2 regions of the Pseudomonas sp. CGJS7 genome follow, and region 2 is predicted to be linked to the other one. Evidence: riboswitches for the same ligand, from Rfam matches in the RefSeq annotation. Region 2 holds a riboswitch; the other holds the start of a gene.
The links. A riboswitch is a leader RNA that binds a small molecule or an ion and turns the genes downstream of it on or off. The one in region 2 is predicted to bind cobalamin.
Positions count from the first base shown of each region.

Region 1: linked by a shared signal. The riboswitch ahead of V7787_RS05250 (ABC transporter substrate-binding protein) and the one ahead of cobW (cobalamin biosynthesis protein CobW) in region 2 are both predicted to bind cobalamin.

Region 1 is NZ_JBAMDI010000005.1:45,682-50,193, forward strand. Features, by position in the region: gene V7787_RS05235 (pseudoazurin) at 1-65, opposite strand, end outside; gene V7787_RS05240 (ABC transporter ATP-binding protein) at 83-871, opposite strand; gene V7787_RS05245 (FecCD family ABC transporter permease) at 868-1,884, opposite strand; gene V7787_RS05250 (ABC transporter substrate-binding protein) at 1,884-2,894, opposite strand; cobalamin riboswitch at 3,006-3,203, opposite strand; gene V7787_RS05255 (DUF1624 domain-containing protein) at 3,232-4,398, opposite strand; gene V7787_RS05260 (TonB-dependent receptor) at 4,507-4,512, opposite strand, start outside.
Region 2 is NZ_JBAMDI010000065.1:2,608-7,119, reverse strand. Features, by position in the region: gene cobN (cobaltochelatase subunit CobN) at 1-1,570, opposite strand, end outside; gene cobW (cobalamin biosynthesis protein CobW) at 1,574-2,641, opposite strand; cobalamin riboswitch at 2,742-2,958, opposite strand; gene V7787_RS30765 (glyoxalase superfamily protein) at 3,059-3,436, shown strand; gene V7787_RS30760 (hypothetical protein) at 3,433-3,795, shown strand; gene V7787_RS30755 (ATP-binding cassette domain-containing protein) at 3,967-4,512, shown strand, end outside.

The DNA.
Region 1 (4,512 bases), on a different contig from region 2:
TCGGCCAGTGCGGTCGGGGCAAGCAGGGTGCTGGCGAGCAGCAGGGCGACAGGGCGCAACAGCATGGGCAGGGCTACCAAGTTCAGGGGGCGCGAAAGCGCAGGATGCGCGCGCCGTCGAAAGGGTCGGTGAGGTAGTGGGCGTGAACGCCGAAGGTGTTCAGCAGGCGCTCTGGGGTAAGCACTTCGAAGGGTTTGCCGAGGGCGACCAGGCGGCCCTTGTCGAGAACCGCGACACGGTCGCAGGTCAGCGCCTGGTTGAGGTCATGCAGCGCTACCAGGGTGGTAACCGGCAGCGCCTGCACTTGTTGCAGCAGGCTCAGCTGATGCTGAATGTCCAGGTGGTTGGTCGGTTCGTCCAGCAGCAGCACCTGCGGCCGTTGGGCCAGCGCGCGGGCGATGTGCACACGCTGGCGCTCGCCACCGGACAGCGACCCCCACAGGCGCGTGCGCAGGTGCAGGGCGTCGAGGTCGGCCAGGGCTTGATCGACGATGGCGCAGTCCTGCCGGGAGAACGGTGCCAGGGCCGAGAGCCACGGCGTGCGGCCCAAGGCAACCGCGTCGAACACGCTGATCGCATCGAGTGTGTCGGCCTGTTGCTCGACCAGCGCCAGCGCCTGGGCAACACGGCGGCGGGGCATCTGTGCCAGTGGCTCACCCAGGAGCTGCACGCTGCCCCAGGCGGGGTTGCGCAGCCCTGCCAGCAACTTCAACAGCGAGGATTTACCCGAGCCGTTGGGGCCGACGATGCCCAGGGTTTCACCGGCGACAACGCGAAGGTCGATATCGCTGAGCACGGTATTTCCGGCCAGTTGCAGCCCCAGCCCATGGCAGGCCAGCGGAGGGATGCGAACAGCTGCCATGGCGGTCATGGGCGCCCCCGACGGCTGACCAGAATCAGCGCGAATACGGGGGCACCGATCAGCGCCGTAACCACGCCCACCGGGATCACCTGGCCGGTGATCAGCGTGCGCGAAAGAATGTCTGCCGCAATCAGGAACAGCGCACCGCCCAGTGCGCTGGCGGGCAACAGACGGCTGTGCCCGGGGCCGAGCAGAAGGCGCAGGGCATGGGGGATAACCAGCCCGACAAAACCGATGGCGCCGACAATGGACACCATCACAGCCGTCACCAACGCTGCGCAACTGATCAGCAGCAACTGGGTGCGCCGCACCGGGATGCCCAGCGAGGCGGCCGAATCGGCACCGAAGGTGAAGGCATCCAGCGCACGGCGATGCCACAGGCACACCAGCAAGCCGAAAACCGCCACCGGTACGGCCAGCCACACCGAAGGCCAGCGCACGCCGCTCAGGTTGCCCAGCAGCCAGAACAGGATGCCGCGCGCCTGTTCGGCGGTGGCCGACTTGGTGATCAGGAAGGCGGTCAGTGCATTGAACAGCTGCGAGCCGGCGATACCGGCAAGGATGACTGGTGCATTGTTGCTGCTCGGGCCGGCCGCGCGGGCCAGCACCAGCACCAGGGCGAATGCGGCCCCGGCACCGATGAAAGCCCCTGCGGACATGCTTAATGCCAGGCTACCCAGGCCCAACAGGCCGACGAGTACCGCGCCGGTCGAGGCGCCGGCAGACAGCCCCAGCAGGTAGGGCTCGGCCAGTGGGTTGCGCAACATCGCCTGCAGGATGACACCGCAGGTGGCCAGCCCAGCGCCGCAAGCGGCCGCGACCAGGGTGCGGGTCAGGCGGTAGTTCCAGACGATGCCGGCGTCGATCGGGTCCACCGGGTAGGCGGCTTGCCACAGGTGGTTGGCCAGCACCTGGCCGACCACGCTGGGCGACAGGTTGGTTTCGCCAATGGCGGTACCGGCCAGCAGGGCGACCAACAGGGCGGCCAGGGCAACTGCGATGCTGGGTAACAGGCGGATCATCACGGGGCTGCTTTACCGCTGGCGAAGGCCGTGGACAGCGTCTGCACGCCGCGGAACAGGCGAATGCCGGCCTGCATGGCGTCGGCGTCCAGGATAATGATGCGGTCGTGCTTTACCGCGTCCATGTTGCGGGTTACCGGGTCACTGCGCAGGAATTCGAGCTTTTTCTGGTAGTCGTCGGCGGGGAAACGGCGGCGGTCCATGCGCGCGATGATCAGCCAGGTCGGATTGGCCTTGGCCAGGGTTTCCCAGCCTACGCTTGGCCATTCTTCGCTGGACTCGACCACGTTGCGCACACCGAGGGTGCGCAGCATGAAGTCGGCGACACCCTGGCGGCCGGCCACATAGGGGTCGATGTCCAGGTCGGCGCTGGAGAACCAGAACAGCGCCGAAGTTGCCGACAGGTCCTTGCCGGCCAGTTGTGCCCTGGCGCTGTCGAGGCGCCCTTGCAACTCGGCGTTCAGTGCCGCGCCGCGGTCCTGAACGTCGAAGATCTCGGCCAGTTCGCTGACGCTCTTGTAGATGCTGTCTACCTGGAACGCTTGCAGGCGGGTGCCGTCTGCACCGACCAGGTTGTCCTTGCCCTCGCAGTCCGATGGCAGCACGTAGGTGGGGATCTTCAGCTCATCGAACTGCTCGCGGGTGGCGACCACGCCCTGGGCACCGACCATCCATTCGAACTGCGCCGCGACCAGCTGCGGGCGCTTGCCGACCACCGCCTCGAAGCTGGGGTCGTTGTCGGCCAGGCGCGGCACCTTGGCGTTCACCGCCTGGTATTCCGGCAATACGTTGTTGAACCACAGCGAGGTGCCCGCCAGCTTGTCACCCAGCCCCAGGGCATAGAGCAGCTCGGTACCGGCCTGGCCGATGGTGACGGCGCGCTGCGGCGCCTGGGCAAAAACCTGCGGCTTGCCGCAGTTGTCGACCGTCAGCGGATAGTGGGTGGCAGCGGCCTGGGCCAGGCCAGTGAGGCTTAGGCCCGCGAGCAGGGTGGCGAAACGGGGCAGCATGCTGGGCGATCTCCTATCGGACAGTTCTGGTGAGGAACGCACGGACAGGCATCGCCGAGCCCCAGCGGGTGGCTGGGGCAACACGGATGGCCAATCCCGGACACCCCGCCGGTTGGTGAATGTAGGCCGGCAGGTCTCCTGACTGGTGCGTCACGGCCCGGCTCCGGCCTTCCCGGGCGGCAGGCCCAGTGGCATCGATGGAGCAGGCTCGGCACCTACAGTTGCGGGGGCAGTTCCGATTGGCCTGTATTGGCAGGCCTGGGATTCCCTGTTAGTTCCGTGGTGGAAACCGGCGGCCCGCATGGTAGACCATCGCGCCGCCAGGTGAAAACGCTTTTCAGAAGTACTTCAGCCAACGGATGTCGCGGCGACGCTGCTTCAGGCGGGCGAACCCGCGCACCGGCAGGTACAGCGCAACCGCCAGCAGCACCGCGCCCAGCCACACCGCTGCAATACCGTCGAAACCGAAGTAGTCGCCATGGTTGAGCCCGAACAGCGCCACGCAGGCCAGGTACAGCAGCTTCAGCACATACAGGTGCAGCAGATAGAAGAACATCGGTGCCGCACCGAACACCGCCAGGGCAGTGATCCAGCGCGCCTGGCCGGCCCGTTCGAACGCGCGCAACAACAACAGGCCGCAGCCCAGGGTCAGGGTCAGGAACAGCAGCGACGGTGGGTATTTGGTGATGTTGAAGAAGCTCATCAGGGTTTGCATGAAGGTTGGGTAACCGCTCCACGGTGCCTCACCGTAACCGTTGAACATGCGCAGCAGGACAAAGCCAAGCAGCGCGAGCAAACCCGCCACCAGCAGGTGTTGCTGGCGTTGGCCGGCATCGCTGCCGCGGGCGAACCAGGGGCCAAGGCCGTAGCCCAGGGCGATGACGCCGATCCACGGCAGCACCGGGTAAGACGTGCGCAGGTGCAGGTTTTCGGAAAACGCCAGCCAGCCGCGATCATGCAGGATTGCCCACGGCACATGCAGGGCTGAATCCACGCCAAAGTGCAGGCCGTCGAGCAGGTTGTGGCCGGCGACGATGCTGGCGCCCAGGGCGAGCAGTGCGGCGCGCGGCAGCCACACCAGCAGCGACAGGGCGATCATGCTGACGCCGATGGCCCAGATCACTTGCAGGTAGATCACGCTGGGGGGCAACTGGAAGGTCCAGGCGAAGTTGACCAGGGTGAACTCCAGCACCACCAGGAACAGCCCCCGTTTGAACAGGAACGCCGAGACGTCGCCACGGCCCTGATGCTTCTCGCCATACAGCCAGGCCGACAGGCCGGTCAGCAGGACGAACACAGGCGCACACAGGTGGGCGAGGGTGCGGCTGAAGAAAAGCGCCGGTTCCGTGGTGTCGATGGCCATGGGGTCGCCGACCTGGCGGTGCAGGAGGAAAGTCTCGCGGACATGGTCCAGGAGCATGAACAGGATCACCAGGCCGCGCAGGGCATCGATGCTCTGCAGGCGCTGGGTGATCAGAGTGGGCGTGGCGATGGCGCTTGTCATGGGTGGACGCTAATAGTAATGAATTTCATATAGAACGTTATCTTATAACCAGCAGATGAAGGGTTGGTAGCGGTTTTTGTGCATCGGTGCTGTGAAGGGGTATTCAGGTCAGAA
Region 2 (4,512 bases):
GGTCAGGGTCGTGATACACCGCGCTGGGGTCCACCTGGTAGCCCCGCGCCGGCTGGATACCGACGAAGGTCAATCCAAAGCGCAGGCCGGCAACCATCAGCCGGCCGCTGCGGTACATCGGATCCTGTTCGGGCGGCCCCCAGCGTTCCAGCACTGCCTGGCGGTTGGCCTGCGGCAGGCGCTCGAAGGCCACCTGGTAATCGGCCAGGCTCAGGCTCTGGGCACAGGGGCGCTGGTCGAGGTGGTCGAGGTCGTTGGTCACCCCACCGAGCAGCTGATGGATCAGTTGCGTACCGCTGCCCGGCAATTCGGCCAGCGGGTAGCCTTCGGCCTGCAGCGCCTTGAGGATGTTGAGTGCGGCGGCGGGCGTGTCCAGGCCGACGCCATTGCCAATGCGGCCATCGCGAGTCGGGTAGTTGGCCAGCACCAATGCCACGCGCTTCTGGGCATTGGGCAGGCGGGCCAGCTCGACCCAGCGGCGGGCCAGCTCGGCGACAAAGTCCATGCGCTCGGGGTGGGCGCGGTAGCAGACAACGTCGGACTGGCTGCGCTCGCTGCGCCAGGCCATGTCCTTGAAGCTGACCGGGCGCGTGATGATGCGCCCGTCCAGCTCCGGCAATGCAATGTGCATGGCCAGGTCGCGCGCGCCCAGGCCCAGCTCGCTGGCTTCCCAGCCAGGCTGGTTGTCCTGCGCGCAGATGGCCTGCAGCACCGGGATGTCGCGGCGGAACGGGCGCAGGTTGGGGCGCTCGGGGCTGGACAAGGCGAAACCGGTGGTATTGACCAGCACTTCGGCGCCGACCTCGTCCAGCCAGGCTTCGACCTGTTCCAGGCAGGCGCTTTCCTTGAGGCTGGCCACGGCGATCGGCAACGGGTTCAGGCCGGCAGCCTGCAGGCGCTGGCAGAACACGTCGATGAACGCGGTATTGGCCGCTTGCAGGTGCGAACGGTAGAACAGCAGCGGCGCCACTGGCTGCTCGGGGTGCCAGTGCTGGTACCAGTCTTCGAGTGTCGCGCTGCCCTTGGCGGGGTGATAGACCGCCGTGCGCGGCAAAGGCTGCGGCTCGTCCCAGGCATAGTCGCGGCCCAGCCACTGGCTGGCCAGGCAGTTGAACAGGTTGATGGCATTGGCCTTGCCGCCCTGGCGCAGGTAATGCCAAAGCCGCTCGGCCTGCTCACCGCGGACGTTGCCCAGGCTGGTCAGCTCCGGGTCCGGGCGGTCATCGCCCGGCACCAGAATCAGCTGCACGCCACGGGCGGCCAGCTCGACCAGTTGTTCGACGCCGTAGCGCCAGTAGCCAACGCCACCGTGCAGCGACACCAGGATGACCTTGGCGTGGCGCAGCACCTGGTCGACATACAGGTCGACCGAGGCATGGTTCTGCACCTGCATCGGGTTGGCCAGGCGCAGGCTGGGAAAGTCTTCGGGCAATTGCTCGGCGGTGTCGGCGAGCAATGCCAGGTGTGAATCGCCGCTGCAGAGAATCACCAGCTCGGCGGGTGTCTGACCGAGGTCGGCAATGCTGTCATCCGGTACGAAACCACCGGGCTGAGTCCGCAGCAGGTGCATGGGTCAGGCGCCCAGCGCCTGGCGCAGGCGCGCTTCCAGCTGGGCAGCATCGAGGTCCTGGCCGATCAGCACCAGGCGGGTGATGCGCGGCTCGTCGGCGCGCCAGGCGCGGTCGAAGTGCTTGTCGAAACGGGTGCCCACGCCTTGTACCAGCAGGCGCATCGGCTTGCCCGGGATGGCGGCGAAGCCTTTGGCGCGCAGGATACCGAACTCCACCACCAACTGGGTCAATGCATCGAGCAGCAGGCTTTCGTCGGCTTCAGGCAGGTCGATGGAGATGGAGTCGAAAGCGTCGTGGTCATGATCGTCATGATCGTCGCCATCGTGGTGCGAATCGTGGTGGGTTCGGCGGCCATCGATATGCGCCTCGGACTCGGCACCCACGCCCAGCAGCACCTCCAGTGGCAGCTTGCCGCTACTGGCCTCGATCACTTTCACCGCCGGCGGCAGTTCTTCGGCCACCTCGGCACGCACCTTGGCCAGGCCTTCGGCGTCGATCAGGTCGGCCTTGTTCAACACCACCAGGTCGGCGCTGGCCAGCTGGTCAGCGAACAGCTCGTGCAGGGGCGATTCATGGTCCAGGTTAGGGTCGAGCTTGCGCTGGACATCGACCTGGTCCGGGTAGGCGGCAAAGGTGCCAGCGGCCACGGCCGGGCTGTCGACCACGGTGATGACAGCATCGACGGTGCAGGCGTTGCGGATTTCCGGCCACTGGAACGCTTGTACCAATGGCTTGGGCAGGGCCAGGCCGCTGGTTTCGATGAGGATGTGGTCGAGGTCGCCACGGCGGGCCACCAGCTCGCGCATCACCGGGAAGAATTCTTCCTGCACGGTGCAGCACAGGCAGCCGTTGGCCAGCTCGTAGACGCGGCCGCTGGCTTCTTCCTCGGTGCAACCGATGCTGCACTGCTTGAGGATTTCGCCATCGATGCCCAGTTCGCCGAATTCGTTGACGATGACCGCAATGCGGCGCCCCTGGGCGTTGTCGAGCATGTGGCGCAGCAAGGTGGTCTTGCCCGATCCGAGGAAGCCGGTGACGATGGTGACGGGGAGCTTGGCCAGTGTTTTCATGTCGCATTGCCCTTGGCAGTGTGGCGCGGGCATGCAGGACGACAGCCGCGGGCCAGGCCGGCCGGGCTTGTTCGCCACCGGATCACCCCGCCCGGTTGAAAGTCGAAAACGTGACGAGGCAGGTCTCCTGGCTTGCACCGTTCCATGTCCCCGTTCAGTCGAACAGCGGGCTGGCGGGATGACGCCTTCCCGCGCGCTGGCGCAGTGGCTGTGTCGATCCGTTGTCGGTGCTTACAGTTGCGGGGGCAGCCGCGGCTTGTACCGCGTTCCCGTCTTAGCTTCGGCCAGGCCGAAGAACCTCGAAGTGGCAAGGCTACGCAGTGGCTGGCGGGTGGTCAACCATTGCTGCGGGGCCGGTCGACAACGCTGGGCGCAAGTGCGCTACAGTGGCGCCTTATCCACGGTCAAGGACGCACCATGCCCCTCGCCCCCGCCATACCTGTACTGCGCATATTCTCGATCGACAAGGCCAAGGAGTTCTACCTCGATTTCCTGGGTTTCAGCCTGGACTGGGAGCACCGCTTCAGCCCGGACTTGCCGTTGTACATGCAGATCCACCGTGATGGCCTGATCCTGCACCTTTCAGAGCACCATGGCGATGCCTGCCCTGGCTCGACCGTGTTCGCCCGCCTCGACGACCTGCACGCGCTGGAGCGTGAATTGCAGGGTAAACAGTACGGTTTCGCCCGGCCCGAGGCCGAGCGCCTGGATTGGGGCCTGCAGATGCAGGTGTGGGACCCGTTCGGCAACCGCCTGCGCTTTTGCCAGCAGATCGATGACGAGGCCAACCCGTGAAGGCATTGGGCAAACGCGAAATGGGTCGCCTGGAGCGGGAGTTGGTCGCGTGCCTGACCGATGCCTGCGAAACCGCCAAGGCGGAGATTGTCGGCTTCAGTTGGCTTACCCATCGCCTCGACCCCGAGGACTTTCCGGGCAGCCTGCGTATTACCTGGGTATTCGAGCAAGAGGCTGACAAGGCAGCCGCCGTGGTCGGTGATACGAAGGCGCGCATGCTGGCACTTACCGCTCTGGCGCTGGAGCAAGCCGGCATTCAGCTGGACCATCCGGCCTGGCATGTGCGATTCGACAGTGAAGAAGCCTGCGCGCACGGCCACGGCGCAGACTGGGCCAAGCGCTTGCAGACGCAGCGCTGAGCCCCAACCGGCAGCCGGTGCTTTACCCGGCCCCAGACGGTCCGTTAGGCTACGCATTCTCTAAATGACGAGGTGTTCGTCCAATGCGCCATTGATGCCGCCGTCCGTTCGACGGCCAGTCTTCAGCCTCCGGTTCGTTCCGGAGATGTCGCGGCATTTGTGGAGTTGTGCATGACGAACACGTCGATTCTGACGCTGGACAGCGTCTCCTTGGCCTTGCCTGATGGCAGGCCGCTGTTTAGCAACCTCAACGAAACCTTCGACCAACGCCGCACCGGCCTGGTCGGGCGCAATGGCGTGGGCAAAAGCCTGCTAGGGCAGATTCTTGCCGGCCGGCGTGAACCGAGCAGCGGCCATTGTCGGCGCCTCGGGCCTGTCCATTTGCTGGACCAGCAAGTCATCGAGCGCAGCACCACGCTGGCCGACCTGGCCCAAGTGGGGCCGGTGATTGCGGCGCTGGAGCGCATCGAGCAAGGCAGCATCAAGCCCCAGGATTTCGACACCGTTGGCGAGCGCTGGGATATGCGCGAGCAATTGCAGCTACAGCTTCAGGGCAATGGCCTGGGTCAACTCGACTGGCGCCAGCCCGCACGAACCCTGAGCGGTGGCCAAGCCATGCGCGTGGCATTGATTGGCGCGTGGCTCAGCGATGCCGATTACCTGATCCTCGACGAGCCAAGCAATCACCTGGACAGCAACGCCCGAGCCCAGCTGCTG